2 regions of the Kitasatospora sp. NPDC001159 genome follow, and region 2 is predicted to be linked to the other one. Evidence: riboswitches for the same ligand, from Rfam matches in the RefSeq annotation. Region 2 holds a riboswitch; the other holds the start of a gene.
The links. Region 2 has a riboswitch for cobalamin ahead of ACWC9T_RS12345 (cobalamin biosynthesis protein). Riboswitches for the same ligand answer to the same signal wherever they lie in the genome.
Positions count from the first base shown of each region.

Region 1 (7,362 bases), on a different contig from region 2:
CCGAGGTCCGCCAGCCGGGCGCCCTCCGCCAGGCCCCCCACCGCCCGGTGCCGGGTGACGGACAGGTCGTGCTCCTCCACCGCCAGGTCCCGCACCCCCAGCCGCGCGGCGGCGGCAGCGGCGGCCAGCGCGGTGTCCGTCCCTGCCGACACCGGCACCTGGGTGACGTCCGCGACGATCAGGTGCTCCCCCGAGTCGTCCGGCGGCAGGTCGTCCGGCAACGCGAGCAGCGCCCGCTCCCGGGTCAGGAGCAAGGTCGCCCCACAGGGCGCGCAGCCCGTCAGATACCGCACGTTCGCCGCCCGAGTAACCAGCGCCGCATCGGCCCCGGCCGCACTGCAGTGCTCCCTCACCCGCTCCCGCCGACCTGCGTACGTATCCGCCATGCGTCGAGCCTACGAAGCCCCACCCCAAACCGCCCGCCGAGCGCCGCCACGAGACGCACCCGGGGCGTTCTCGCGCTCCGGCCCGCCCGGCGGATTCGCCCTCTCCGCGATCCGCTCCAACCCCCCGCTCCCCGCATGCTGCCGCCTCCGCGGAGCTGCCGAACAGCCCACTCCCGCCACCGCCCGCCACACTGCGTCGACGTCCAGCCCCTCCGCGGTGCAGCCGAGCTGCTGCACCCCGGTCGCCGCGCAGGGGGTGCCGGTCGGGGCGGCGGCCGAACGGCGGGCGGTCGGATGGAGTTGGCGCAGCAGTGCGTGCCCCGGCGCGTGCGCCGTGGCGCTACGGCAACCGCACTGACGACAAGCCGAAGCGGCGCCTCCTCACTCCGGGAAGGCGCCGCTTCGGGCCGCGACAAGCGGCCTCAGCGCGGCGGCGGGACCGACACCACCATGGTCAGCCGCAGCACCCGCTCCCCCGCGTTGCGGTAGACGTGCGCGTACGAGGCGTCGAAGGAGACCGTGCTACCGGCCGGCACCGGGTGGTCCGCGCCGTCGTGCACCAGGGTCAGCTCGCCCTCGTCGACCCGGACGGTCTCCACCGTCCCGGCCGGGTGCGGCTCCGAGGAGTACTCCTCGCCCGGTTCCATCCGCCACTCCCACAGCTCCAGCGGCCCGGGCGCCTCGATCCCGTGCAGCAGGGTGCCGGTCCCGCCGCGCACCCCGGTCCAGAGCGGGACGGCCTGGTCACCGGGGATGATCCGGACGTCCGGGCCCTCCTCGTAGTCGAGCAGCGTGGCGATCGAGACACCGAGCGCGTCGCCGAGCCGGACCACGGTGGCCACACTTGGGTTGGTGCGACCCTGCTCGATCTGGACGATCATGCCGCGGCTCACTCCGGAGCGGGCGGCGAGGGCGTCCAGGGTGTGGCCGCGCTCGGCGCGCAGCCCGGTCCCGTCCAGATGGCCGGCATCGCGGTGGCCGTCACCGGCGTGGTGCTGGCCGGCGGACCCGAACGCGGCGGGCCGTCCGCCGCCCGCAGGGCCCTGCTGCTCACCCTGGCCGCCGCGTTCGGCTTCGGCGCCAACATGGCCCTGATCGCCCACGCCTCGGCCGGCGGCGGGCTGCTGCTCGTACTGTGCGTCCAGCGGCTCGTCAACATCGCCGTCGGCGGCGCCGCGCTGCTGATCGGCCGCGCGGCACCGACACCTCCGGACTGCTGTCGGAGCTGCGCCCCCGGCTGCCCCCTGCTCACCGGCATCGGGCTGGCCGACGTCGCCGGCAACGCCACGTACGCGGCGGCCTCGCACGGCGGCTCGGCGGCGGTGGCCGCCGTGCTCGCCTCGCTCTACCCCGTGGTCACCGCGCTGCTGGCGCGCGGGGTGCCGAAGGAGCGGCTGCGCCCGGTCCAGGTGGTCGGCGCCGGGCTCGCCGTCGCGGGCACGCTGCTGCTCGCGGCAGCGTGACCGACGGGCTACTCCGCGAGCGTCCAGCGCTTCTCGACGCCGGCCAGCTTCCAGTACGCGATCGCGATCGCCCACACCACCACGAACAGCCCGGCGATCGCGTACCCGACGTTGTCCAGTGAGATGTCCGCGATGAACCCGGTGACCGGGTCGGTCAGGTCGAGCTTCTCGTGCAGCACGCCGACCAGCTCGATGGTGCCGATGATGAAGGCCACCGCGATCGACAGCCCGGTGATGGTCAGGTTGTAGTACACCTTGCGCACCGGGTTGGAGAAGGCCCACTGGTACGCGAAGTTCATGAACGTCCCGTCCAGGGTGTCGAACAGGCTCATCCCGGCCGCGAACAGCAGCGGCAGGCAGACGATCGCGTACCAGGGCAGCCCGGCCGCCGCGCCCGAGCCGGCCATCACCATCAGGGTGACCTCGGTCGCGGTGTCGAAGCCCAGGCCCAGCACCATGCCGACCGGGAACATCTGCCCGGGGCGGGTGATCGAGCGCGTCGCCCGGTTCAGCACCCGCGCCATGAAGCCGCGCGAGTTGAGGTGCTGCTCCAGTTCCGCCTCGTCGTACTGCCCGGTCCGCATCGCGCGGAACACCTTGATGATGCCGAGCAGCGCCGCCAGGTTGAGCGCGCCGATCAGGTAGAGGAAGACGCCGGAGGTGGTGGTGCCGACCATCCCGAGCCACTTGTGGGTGGTCGACTCGTCGTCCATCAGCGTGTTCGCCAGCTGGGCGCCGCCCGCCACCAGGGCGGCCATGACGACCACCATCGAGGAGTGCCCGAGGGCGAACCAGAAGCCGACCGAGACCGGCCGCTTGCCGTCCGCCATCAGCTTGCGGGTGGTGTTGTCGATCACCGCGATGTGGTCGGCGTCGAAGGCGTGCCGCATGCCGAGGGTGTACGCGGTGATGCCCAGGCCCACCCCGAAGACCTGGGTACCGACCGCGTAGTTGTGGGGCGCGACCAGGAAGATGAGCGTCCCGAAGGCCACCACGTGCATGGCCAGGATCACCCCCATCAGCCCGGCCGTGCGGATGGTGTCCTCGCGCTTCCACCTGAAGGTGGGCAGGACGGCGGGGGCCGCCTCAGCAGGAGTGGCGGTTGCGGGCAGGGTCATCTTCGGATCACGCTCCAGCACCTCGTGGAATGACTTCGTGAGATGCCGTGGCCGGTCTCCTGGCTTACGGGGCTTCCGGACCCGCCTTCCCAGGCGCACGAGGCGCCCAGTGGCACGTGGGTTCGGACAACTCTCCCCCGATCACAGTGGCGAGGGCCGCTCCGGACTGGGACCCCTGAGGGTCCGTCACCGGTCTTCCCGAGCACCACGGCGGGGAACACCGTAAGGGCCCGACGCCACCCTCGCAAGGCTGCGCACTTGTGCAGGTGTTCAGGATCACAAGCCCCTGCCTGCAAGAATGTGCGCATGCATCTCGTACCGGCCGACCGCGCGGGCCACCGCACCATCGACGGACACCGGGTCTGCGAGGCCATCGCCGCCATCGGCGACACCGCGCACGTCCGGTCCTGGGCCGAGCGGTTCTCCCTGCTCTCCGACCCCGGACGGCTCGCCCTGCTGCTCGCCCTGCACCGGGCCGGGCCGCTCGCCGTCACCGACCTGGCGGTTGCCACCGGCATGCGCGACCCCGCCGTCTCCCAGGCCCTGCGGCTGCTCCGCACGGCGGGCGTGGTCACCGGGGAGAAGGACGGACGCGTGGTGCGCTACCGGCTCGTGGACGACAGCACGCGCCCTCTCCTCGACGAGTGCGCCGCCACCGAGCGCCACGAGCCCACCGCGGCCGCGGGCTGACCGAGACTCGGGGCCGCCCGTCCCGCGTGAAGCGGCGCCGCGAGCCGCCCTGATGAGTGCGAGCCGGCCGACTGGCGGATCAGCTGGTCAGGCCGTCTGGCAGGTCGGACACCAGAACAGGTTGCGGGCGGCGTGCTCCTCGGTCCGGACGTCCGTGCCGCAGACCAGGCAGGGCATCGCGGCGCGGCGGTAGACGTAGACCTCGCCGCCGTGGTCGTCCACCCGGGGCGGGCGGCCCATCGCCTCGGGGGTGTGCTCGGGGCGGACGGTGTCGATCCGGCCGGCGGCGACTCCCTCGTGCATCAGCGCGACCAGGTCGGCCCAGATCGCGTCCCACTCGCGGCGGGTGAGGTCGCGGCCGGCCCGGTGCGGGTTGATGTTGTGCCGGAACAACACCTCGGCGCGGTAGACGTTGCCGACGCCGGCCAGCACCTTCTGGTCCATCAGCAGCGCGGCGACGGTCGTCCGGCTGCCCGATATCCGGCGCCAGGCGGCCTCCGGGTCGGCGTCGGCGCGCAGCGGGTCGGGGCCGAGCCGGGCGGCGACGGCCGCCTTCCCGGCGTCGGTGATCAGCTTGCAGGTGTTGGGGCCGCGCAGGTCGGCGTAGCCGTCGTCGTTGGCCAGCCGCAGCCGGATCAGGCCGACCGGGTCGGGTGCGGGGCCGGTGCCGAAGGTGAAGCCGCCGTAGAGGCCCAGGTGGATGTGGACCCAGGCGCCCTCCTCGAAGCCGAGGAAGAGGTGCTTGCCGGTGGCCTCGGCCCCGGTGAGCAGCTGCCCGTCGATCACCTTGGCCTCGTCGGCGAACCGGCCCTGCGGGCTGGAGACCTGGACCGGGCGGTCGCCGAAGGCCTTCCGGTTCTCTACGGCGAGGCGGTGGATGATGTGGCCTTCCGGCACGGGCGTCAGCTCCCCCAGAAGTCGTACGGCAGGACGGGGTCCATCATCGCAGCCGCCACCGACAGCTCCACGAAGCCGCAGGTCAGCGAGGGCACCCGTCAGCGGACCGGCATGCCCATCAGCCGGGCCAGGATCACCCGGTCCAGCTCGGCGGCCGTCCCGGCGATGTCCAGGTAGGAGTTGTCGATGATCGGCAACCCGGAGTTGTACCAGCCGGCCATCCGGCCGTGGATCCGCGCCACCTCTTCGTCGCCGAGCCGCCGGTTGCCGCTGCGGCGGGCGTTGCGCTGCAGCACCGAGTCCAGGCTGGGCAACAGGACGACCGGGATCATGCCGGGCCCGATGTGCCGCTTCCAGCCGCCGAGGCCGATCGCCGGGCGGTCCGGGAAGACGGCGTCGTCGATGATGCAGGAGATGCCGTTGGCCAGGTAGTTGCGGCAGGCGAAACCGCAGGTGCGGCGGGCCAGCCGGTACTGGGCCTCGGAGGCGTTGTTCCAGCCGGACTGCGGGTTGGCGAAGCCGGACTGCACCCACTCGCGGACGTCGTCCAGGCTGATGTGGGCGGTCGGGGTGGCCCGGCGCTCGGCCCAGTACCGGGCGACGGTGGTCTTGCCCGCCCCGGCGGGGCCGATCAGCAGCACGGCGATCGGCCCGGCGGGCGCGTGCCGCTGCAGCGGGTGGGCGGGGAGCTGGACGGGCGTGCCGGTGGGCAGCACGAAGTGCCCGGTGCCCCCGGCCGGCACGGGCGCACTCGGCGCGGGCTGCGGCGCCGCGGCCCGAGCGGGTGCGGCGGGTGCCTGAGCGGGCGCCGGTGCCTGAGCAGGTGCCGGAGCCTGAGCAGGTGCCGGAGCCTGAGCAGGTGCCGGAGCCTGAGCAGGTGCCGGAGCAGGTGCCGGAGCGGGTGCGGGCGCGACCGGAGGCGGCGGTACCGGAACGGCGGCGGGAACCGGAGCGGGCACCGGCCCGGGAGCCGGGGCAGCCACAGGACCGGCGGAAGGCGCCGGAGCGGCCGGCGGCCGAACCGACGGAGGCGGCGGAGGCGGCGGAGGCGGCGGAGGAGGCGGCGGAACCGGCGCCCCCGACGGGGAGACCCCCGTACCGCTCCCCGGTGGCACCGGCGGAGCGGCGGGACGCGGCGGGACCTGCCCACCTCCGGCGTACTGCGTCACGGCACCTCCCGACACCTCTCAGCGGGGACACTACACGGCGGCCCGGCAGCGGGCACAGTCCGCTGCCGGGCCGCCGGTTCGCCCCACCCGCTCTGACCTCGGCCGACATCAGCTCACGTCAACCCGCAGGCGGCCCGGGTCAGCTCAGATCAGGTCAGATCAGTTCGGATCAACTCGCGTCAGCCGACGCCGATTCAGGTCGGCCGAAGCTCACCGCGAGGTGAGCTGCTCCGCCAGCGCCCGCAGCGCCAGCTCGTACGACCCGATCCCGAAGCCGGCGATGGTGCCGGAGGCCACCGCGGCGATCACCGAGTTGTGCCGGAAGGTCTCCCGGGCGTACGGGTTGGAGATGTGCACCTCGATCAGCGGCGCGGTGCGCTGCGCGGCGGCGTCCCGCATCGCGTACGAGTAGTGGGTGAACGCGCCCGGGTTGATCACCACGGGCACCTGCCCGTCGGCCGCCTCGTGCAGCCACTCCACCATCTGCTGCTCGGAGTTGGTCTCGTGCACCTCGACCTCGAAGCCGAACTCCTTGCCCAGCGCGGTGCAGCGCTCGACCAGTCCGGCGTACGAGGTGGCGCCGTAGACGTCCGGCTCGCGGCTGCCCAGCCGGCCGAGGTTGGGGCCGTTGAGCACCATCACCCGGGTCACGAGGAGACCTCCGCGTAGGCGGCGACCAGCAGCGACGGGTCCGGGCCCTCCAGCACGGAGGTCTTGCCGAGGCCGTCCAGGACGATGAAGCGGATCAGGTCGCCGCGCGACTTCTTGTCGATCTTCATCGCGTCCAGCAGCTTCGGCCAGGCGTCCGCCCGGTAGCTCAGCGGCAGGCCGACCGAGGCCAGCACGGTGCGGTGCCGGTCGGCCGTCTCGTCGTCCAACCGCCCGGCCAGACGGCCGAGTTCGGCGGCGAAGACCATGCCGATGGAGATCGCCGCGCCGTGCCGCCACTTGTAGCGCTCGTTGCGCTCGATGGCGTGGCCCAGGGTGTGGCCGTAGTTGAGGATCTCCCGCTGACCGGACTCCTTGAGGTCACCGGAGACCACGTCGGCCTTGACCTGGATGGCCCGGCGGATCAGCTCGACGGTGTGCGGGCCGGCCGGGGTCCTGGCCCCCTCCGGGTCGGCCTCGATCAGGTCGAGGATGGCCGGGTCGGCGATGAATCCGCACTTGATGACCTCGGCGAGGCCGGAGACGTAGTCGTGCTTGGGCACGGTCTCCAGGGTGCCGAGGTCGGCCAGCACGCCCACCGGCGGGTGGAAGGCGCCGACCATGTTCTTGCCCTCGGCGATGTTGATGCCGGTCTTGCCGCCGACGGCCGCGTCGACCATGCCGAGCAGCGTGGTGGGCATGGAGATCCAGCGCACCCCGCGCAGCCAGGTCGCGGCGACGAAGCCGGCCAGGTCGGTGGTGGCGCCGCCGCCGAGGCCGACGACGACGTCGCTGCGGGTGAAGCCGGTCTGCCCGAGCACCGACCAGCAGTACGCGGCGACCTCGGCGCTCTTCGCCTCCTCGGCGTTGGGCACCTGGAGCGCGATCGCCTCGTACCCCTCGCCGAGCAGGTCGTCGCGGATGGCGTCGGCGGTGGCGGCCAGCGCCTCGGGGTGGATGATCGCGACCCGCTTGGCACGCGTGCCGATGA
Region 1 is NZ_JBSFJV010000103.1:16,705-24,066, reverse strand. Features, by position in the region: gene ACWC9T_RS34190 (M24 family metallopeptidase) at 1-386, opposite strand, end outside; gene ACWC9T_RS34185 (helix-turn-helix domain-containing protein) at 809-1,345, opposite strand; partial or broken gene ACWC9T_RS34180 (EamA family transporter) at 1,319-1,849, shown strand; gene ACWC9T_RS34175 (HoxN/HupN/NixA family nickel/cobalt transporter) at 1,858-2,967, opposite strand; cobalamin riboswitch at 3,000-3,192, opposite strand; gene ACWC9T_RS34170 (ArsR/SmtB family transcription factor) at 3,274-3,657, shown strand; gene ACWC9T_RS34165 (Fpg/Nei family DNA glycosylase) at 3,745-4,554, opposite strand; gene ACWC9T_RS34160 (AAA family ATPase) at 4,653-5,537, opposite strand; gene aroQ (type II 3-dehydroquinate dehydratase) at 5,934-6,362, opposite strand; gene aroB (3-dehydroquinate synthase) at 6,371-7,362, opposite strand, start outside.
Region 1: linked by a shared signal. The riboswitch ahead of ACWC9T_RS34175 (HoxN/HupN/NixA family nickel/cobalt transporter) and the one ahead of ACWC9T_RS12345 (cobalamin biosynthesis protein) in region 2 are both predicted to bind cobalamin.

Region 2 (7,362 bases):
TTGCCGAGCAGTACCACCTGGCTGCGGCCGTCCGCGCCGGGCTTGAGCAGCACCGGGTTCATCGCCGCCTCCGGCTCCACCCGGGCGGCCTGCGCCTGCATCGCCTGGGCGCGGCCGATCTCGGCGCCGTCGGTGGTGACGAAGGAGTTCAGCGACATGTTCTGCGCCTTGAACGGCGCGACGTGCACGCCCTGGCGGGCCAGCCAGCGGCAGATCCCGGCCGTCACCACGCTCTTGCCCGCGTCCGAGGTCGTCCCGGCGACCAGCAGCGCGTTCCTCATCCGCCCACCTCGCTCCGCTCGGCAGGCACTTCGCACAATCCGCACCTGTCGATGGTTCGCTCGCTACGCTCGCTCACGCCCTACCCCTTCGCATAAGAAGCCGCAGCAGGACGTGGCCCGCGACCGTCGTACCCAGCGCCAGCGCGCCCACCCGCCGGGACAGCGTGCAGGCCCGCTCGATGTCGTCCACCGTCACCGGCCGCAACTCCTCGCCCAGCACCGGCCGGTGCTCCACCCGCTCGCGTGGCTCCGCACTCGCCTCCGGGCGCTCCTGACCCGGAGCCGACGTTCCTCGCTCCGACGCTCCCTCCTGCGTCGGTCGCCTGTCGCTCGTCGCTTTCGGCTCCGGCGCGCCCTTCGGCTCGTGCGGGTACCGGAGCGTCCCGCCCAGGCGTACGCCCACCGCGCCGGCGAAGGCCGACTCGGCCTGGCCCGCGTTCGGGCTCGGGTGCGCGGAGCCGTCCCGGCGCCAGACCCGCCAGGCGGTACGGGGTTCGGGCGCGGCGGCCACCGTCAGCAGCGCGGTCAGCCGGGCGCCGGGCCAGCCGGCGACGTCGTCCAGCCGGGCCGAGGCCCAGCCGAAGCGGGCGTAGCGGGGCGAACGGTGGCCCACCATGGCGTCCAGGGTGTTCACCGCGCGGAAGACCAGCAGCCCCGGCGTGCCCGCCAGAGCGCCCCAGGCCAGCGCGTTCACCACGGCGTCGGCGGTGTTCTCGGCCACCGACTCGACCACCGCGCGGGCGATCTGCTGCCCGTCCAGCGCGCTCGGGTCCCGCCCGCACAGGTGCGGCAGCCGCTCCCGGGCGGCCGTCAGATCGCCTGCGGCGAGCGAGCGGCCGATGGTGCGCGCCTCCCGGGTCAGCGAGGTGCCGCCGAGCACCGTCCAGGTCGCCGCCGCGGCCAGTGCCGCCCGGCCCAGCGGACGGCGGCCCACCGTACGGTCCAGGGCCAGCGCGCCGGCCGCGACCGCGCCCACGCACAGCGCCGTGTACGCAGTCCCGGCCGCGCGGTCGTCGCGCCACAGGCGGCGCTCCAGGCGGGTCGCGGCGGTGCCGAAGAGGGCGACCGGGTGGCCGCGGCGGGGGTCGGCGAAGCGGGCGTCGGCGGCGTAGCCCGCCACGGCGCCCAGCGCGAAGGCGGCGGCGCGGGTCAGCGGGCGCACGGCGGCGGGCAGCTCGGAGCCGGACGGGGCGGGGCAGCCTGCATCGCGTGCGTGTCCTCACTCAGGGTCCGCGCCCTGGATCGACGTACCGGGGGCGAGAGTCTCCTGGCTTCCGGGTCGGACGCACCCCCGGAGCCTTCCAGCAGCCTGCCAGCAATGACTGACGGCCCGCCGTGGCACCTTCCGAGCGTGCTCCCCGGTGACAGTGGCGGGACCGCGCCGGACTCGCACCGGCTTCCTCTCCATGCCTCCGTTTGGCCCAAGGATCCCATCACGCGGCCGATCCGCGCGTCAACCGAGGTCACGGAGGGGTTGGTCACACGGTGTACCGGGTGTCGTGCTGTGCGATCGCCCAGCGCGGTGGAGGCCTCGTCAGCTGCGCTTCGCGTGTTCGGCGGCTGGGGCGCGCCGAGGGCCGCACCTACCGTTCGGTGTCGTGCGCCGCAGAAAGGCCCCCGTCGCCGCCCCGCCCCCGGTGCCGTTCTCACCCGAGGCCGCCCGCGCCCACCGGGTCGGTCTCGACCTGACCCCGGAACAGGTCGCCGAGGGCGTGCGTCTGGTCCGGGTCCCCGTCCCCGAACCCGACCTGGCCGCCGTCCTCCCCGTCCTCCAGCAGGAACACCACGTCCCCCACCCACTGGGGCACCCCCAGCGGCCCCCGCACCCCTGCCGCGCCCCTCACCCCCCGGTTCTGGCACCTCCTCGCCGCCCGGCAGACGGCCATCCCGGTGTGACGATCCCCTTTCCACTTCTGCTCCCGCATGCCCCGGACGGCCCAGCCCGGTGGCCGGGGGCGCGGGGCCCCGGTGAACTGGTGTACGAACACCGTCCGGTCCGTGGAACAGAGCGGGGAACGATATGCGCTGGGGAACCGCAGCCGTTGTGGTGGCCGTCGCCGTCGGGGCCGGGGTCGTCGTGGCGATCGGCCGCCGGGCCTCCGAGCGGATGGTCCGTCCGGGGGCGGGGACGGGGACGCCCGTGGAGGAGGAGTCCCGGCCCGTCCTGGTGCTGACCCTCGCCGCCGGCCGGGTCACCTTCACCCGCCGCCCGGAGAGCCTGCGGCGGGGCCGCTGGGCCGTGGAGTGGGAGGACAACGGGCACGCGGTGGTCGAGGAGATCCTGCACAGTGACGAGCAGGGCGTCACCCGGCGGCTGGTCCGCGCAGACCGGGGCGTCCTCACGCCCGGCACCGAGGTCCGCTTCACCCCCCGCGTCCTGCTCGGCGACCCCACCGAGGCGCTCGGCCTCTCCTTCGCCGACACCAGCGCCGACGGTGAGCTGGGCCCCCTCCCAGCCTGGCACCTCGGCGGCAAGCGCGGCACCTGGGTGATCCTGGTCCACGGCACCGAGGCCGACCGCCAGCAGACCCTGCCGGTCCTGCCGGTGCTCGACCGCCTCGGCCTGCCCGTCCTGGCCGTCACCTACCGGGGCGACGAGGGCGCCCCCGCCTCCCCGGACGGGTTCAGCCACTTCGGCGCGACCGAGTGGCGCGACATCGAGTCGGCGATACGGCTGGCGCTCGACCACGGCGCGGTCCGGGTGATCCTCTACGGCTGGTCGCTGGGCGCCACCACGGTCCTGCACACGGCGGCCCGCTCGGCCTGGGCCCACGCCATCAGCGGGCTGATCCTCGACTCGCCCGTTCTCGACCTCCCCGCCTCCGCCCGCCGCGGCGCCGTCCGGGCCGGCTTCACCGGTGTCGCCGCCGAACTGGGCGCCCTCGCCGCCGAGGGCCGCACCGGGGTCGACCTGGCCGACTTCTCCCGCCTCGCCGAGGGCGCGGACCTGCACGCCCCCACCCTGGTGCTGCACAGCCCCAGCGACCGGATCGCGCCCTTCAGCACCGTCCAGCGCCTCGCCGCCGCCCGCCCCGACGTGGTCAACCTCCAGACCTTCCCGGGAGCCGACCACGCCGCTCTGTGGAACTCCGACCCCGACCACTACACCGAACTCCTCCGCCGCTGGCTCACCCCCCTCCTCTGACCCGGTCGGGGCTCACCTCAGGGCCAACATCGGCCCTGAACGCGAGAAGTCGACCCACCCGACTACTCGCGCGGCAGCCCCGCCCCCGTCACCGTCGCCCCGGGGCGGTTGCGGGTTCTCCCCGCGGCCCGCGGGCGCCCGCGCGGACCCTGTTCGATTCGCTGTCCGGTTCACGCCCGCCCGCCGTTCCCGCCCGCGCACCAGAAGTCGGCCCCGCCGAGTTCTGGTGCCGAACCCCCACCCGCTGGCACATGCCGCCTGGCCGGATTCCCACCAGCCGCGACCCCGCGCACCCCCGGCCCGACACGCGGCGTGACTGCGCGAGCGAGCACCGCGACGGTCCGGCGCAGCCCTGGCATGACCCCGCCACACGTTTCCGGCCAGGCGGTTTGCCTCTGTTGCCCGATCTTGCGGAGGTGCCGTCCCCGGTCGCCCGGACGCACGGACAACCGGATGTGACAGAAGGCCGGTGCAAGGGGAAGACTGCTCAACGTGACGTCTCGGAACCCGCGCGACCGTGATGCCCCGCTCCCGCCGACGATCGGTACCGGTGCGACGGTGACCCGTCTCCCCGGTACGGCCCACCGACCCTCCGGCGGCAGGCCGGGCGGGGCCGGTGTACCCCGGCGGCGGGGGCCCGCGCCGGCGCCCGGGCGGGGCCGGGTTCCCATGCCGGAGGGCTTCCCCGCGCCGGCCGAGCTCGCGCCGCTGGCCCGCCGGATGCTGGTGGACGCCGTCCGGATCGCCCGCTGGGCCGGTGAACTGGACGAGGTCGACAAGCGTGGCGAGCTGCTCCCGGAGGACGCCCGTGCGGCGGGCCGGGCGCTGGCCATGACGGTCGGCGCCGCCGCCAAGGCCTGGGGGCAGGCGCTGCTGGTCGGACTGGTGGAGGCCAGGGACGGCGGGGCCGGCCCCGGCTGGCGCCTGCACGCCTGGGAGCACGACGACGAGGCCGTGGTGCGCGGCTGGTCCGGGCTCTTCGACGCCTGGACGCTGCTCGCCCCGGTGCCGCCCGCCGCGCTGCGCGGCGTGTTCGCCGTGCTGGCCGGGCAGGCCGTGGACCAGGCCCCCCAGCTGCTGTCCTTCCTGCACCTGGTGGACGGCCCGGTGGCCGAGAGCGAGCTGCTGGAGCTGCTGCGCCGCGGCCTGGACGAGCGCCGGGTCGGCGCGGCCCTCGGCGGCCCGGGCATGTCGCCGGTGCCGCACGCCGCCTCGGCCGTCTCCGCCGTCCGCGGCACCTGCCGCGAGCCGCAGATCGACACTCCGGCCGCGCCCTCCGACGTGGCCGCCGTCCTGGACTGGATGCTGGACGGCCTGACGGCGGTCGGCGCCGTGGTGCGCCGGAACGATGCCGCCGAGCTGTCCCCGCTGGGCCACTGGGCGGTGCGGGCGAAGCTGGAGGAGATCTGCACGGTCGCCCAGACCGCGGCCGGGCACATCGAGCAGAGCGCCTTCGAGCTGCTGAACGCCTGCGCGGACTACTCGCCGGGCCCGGCCCGGGCCGAGTTCCGCGCCTGGGTGGCGGCCCGTCCGGCGGACCGAGCGGTGGCCGAGCTGCTGGAGGCCGCCCAGGGCGACGACGCGTTGGTGCGCGGGCTCGCCTTCGAGGCGCTGCGGGTGGCCGGCGGACCGGCCGAGCAGGCGGTTCGTGCCTCGGTGGACGAGCCGGTGCTGCGCCCGTACGCGCTGCTGTGGCTGGCGGAGCGCTCGGACGAGGGCGTCTCCCCGGCGGACGTGCTGGGCGCGGAGGACGCGGCCTGGCTGTGGGTGGACACCGCGGCCGCAGTGCTGGACCACGGCGAGACGGAGCTGCTGGTGGGCCACGTCGAGGGCGCCTCGGCGGGCGACCCGGTGCGGCTGTTCGCCCGGGCCCGGCAGTCGGGGCACCCGCGGGCGGCCTCGGTGCTGACGGCGGTCTCGGGCGTGCACCCGGACCCGGGCGTGGCCCGGGCGGCCCGCCGCTCCGCCTTCAGCGTCCACACCGGCGGCGCGTAACGGACACGGAAACGAGGAAGGGCCCGGAACCACCAGGTTCCGGGCCCTTCACGCATCACGGGAGACTCAGCCGAGCCGCGACTCCGCCCGCCGGGCGCGGACGTCGCCGACCTTCTGGCCGACCTTCCGCCGGATGACCAGCAACGGCGCCATCGCCGCGAGCGTGATCTGGGCGAAGGCACCCACGTGCATCAGGGTGTCACCGCCGGGCAGACCGGTGGCCCAGGCCGCCAGGCAGCCGATGGAGACGACGATCCAGCAGAGCGTGGCGGTGGCCAGCAGCCCCTGGGGCTTCGGGTACTCGATCCGGCTGACCATGAGGTACGCGGCGCCGAAGATGGCGAGCAGACCGGGCAGGAACGGCGGGTCGAGCAGCACGATGGCGATGACCGTCATCGCGCCCATCGGGCAGGGCATGCCCTGGAACACGCCCGGCCGCATCTTGACGGCCGAGAAGCGGGCCAGCCGCAGGACCACCGCCAGCAGCACGGTCAGCGCGATCAGCGCTGAGAGCTTGGTGTTGGAGCCCTGGGAGACCATGCCCCAGACCGCGACGAAGTAGGCCGGCGCGATGCCGAAGCTGATCAGGTCGGCCAGGTTGTCGAGTTCCGCTCCGAGGGCGGAGGAGCGGAGCTTCCGCGCCACCAGGCCGTCGAAGAGGTCGCACATCGAGCCGATCAGCAGCAGCGTCACCGCGGTGGCGGCGCTGTGCCGGTCCGGAGCGGCGTCCGGGTTGGTGATGTGCGGGACCAGGACCCCGGTGGTGATCGAGTAGATCGCCAGGAAGCCGCAGACGGCGTTCCCCAGGGTCAGGAAGTCGGCGGTGGACAGGTGCTGCGGAGAGCGCGGGGCACGCATCTCGCGGTCGCGCGCCCAGCGGCGACGGCGCAGGGCCGTCTCCTCGTCGTCCAGGCCGACGATTGTCTCAGGATCAGTCACGGTCAAGGCGCGTCACCCCGGCTGTGGTCTTCTGGCCGACCTCGACGCCGACCTCGACGCCGGCCGGCAGGTAGGTGTCGACCCGGGACCCGAACCGGATCAGGCCGATCCGGTCGCCCTGCTCGACCTTGGTTCCGGCGGCCACGTACGGCACGATGCGACGGGCCACGGCCCCCGCGATCTGCACCATCTCGATGTCGCCGAGCTCGGTGTCGAAGTGCCAGACGACCCGCTCGTTCTGGTCGCTGTCCTTGTTGAACGCCGGCACGAAGCCGCCCGCCACGTGCTCCACCGACGTCACCGTGCCCGGCAGGGGAGCGCGGTTGACGTGGACGTTGAGCGGGCTCATGAAGATCGCGACCCGGGTGCGGCCGTCCGGCCAGGCGTCGATGCTCTGCACCACGCCGTCGGCGGGGGAGATCACTCTGCCTGTGCCGATCTCACGCTCGGGGTCGCGGAAGAACCACAGCATGCCCGCGCTGAGCGCGCAGGCCGGAACCGCCGCCAGGGCCCACTTGCCGCTACGCCGGGTGAGGGCGGTGGTCACGGCTGCCGTGGCGAGGGTGGGGACGAACCAGGGGGTGGCTCCGCGCGCGATGGTCACGCGGGGTCGCCGACCGGCCGTCGGGGCTGCGAGGGCATCGCGGTCCGTGACGGAGGTGTGAGGGGACGGGCTGATGGGCATCGAAGACCTTTGTCGCGGGGGATCATGGCCGCTGGACGGGGGCCACCGCGGGATCGGTAATAGAGGGACGGCTTGCTGTCCCGGTGGATGCTATCGGGAGCACACGGTGGGTGGGCAACCCGCCTGCTCGTTCATGTGTCCGGTGGGAGCGCGTATGCGCATCCCACCTGTACGACCGTAGCTCGCCCCGGTCCGGTTCCCAAGGGACCGGACGCGGCTGGTGACTCTTGTCTCAGCAGGGGTGTGGGCGGAACCCGATGGGGGACAAGGGCCGTAGCGGTCGGAAGAGGGTGTACGGAAGCGGCCGCAGGGCGTGT
Region 2 is NZ_JBSFJV010000018.1:73,485-80,846, reverse strand. Features, by position in the region: gene ACWC9T_RS12350 (cobyric acid synthase) at 1-281, opposite strand, end outside; gene ACWC9T_RS12345 (cobalamin biosynthesis protein) at 355-1,443, opposite strand; cobalamin riboswitch at 1,542-1,684, opposite strand; gene ACWC9T_RS12340 (hypothetical protein) at 1,928-2,125, opposite strand; gene ACWC9T_RS12335 (alpha/beta hydrolase) at 2,302-3,426, shown strand; gene ACWC9T_RS12330 (hypothetical protein) at 4,096-5,421, shown strand; gene ACWC9T_RS12325 (CDP-alcohol phosphatidyltransferase family protein) at 5,488-6,366, opposite strand; gene ACWC9T_RS12320 (phosphatidylserine decarboxylase) at 6,353-7,045, opposite strand.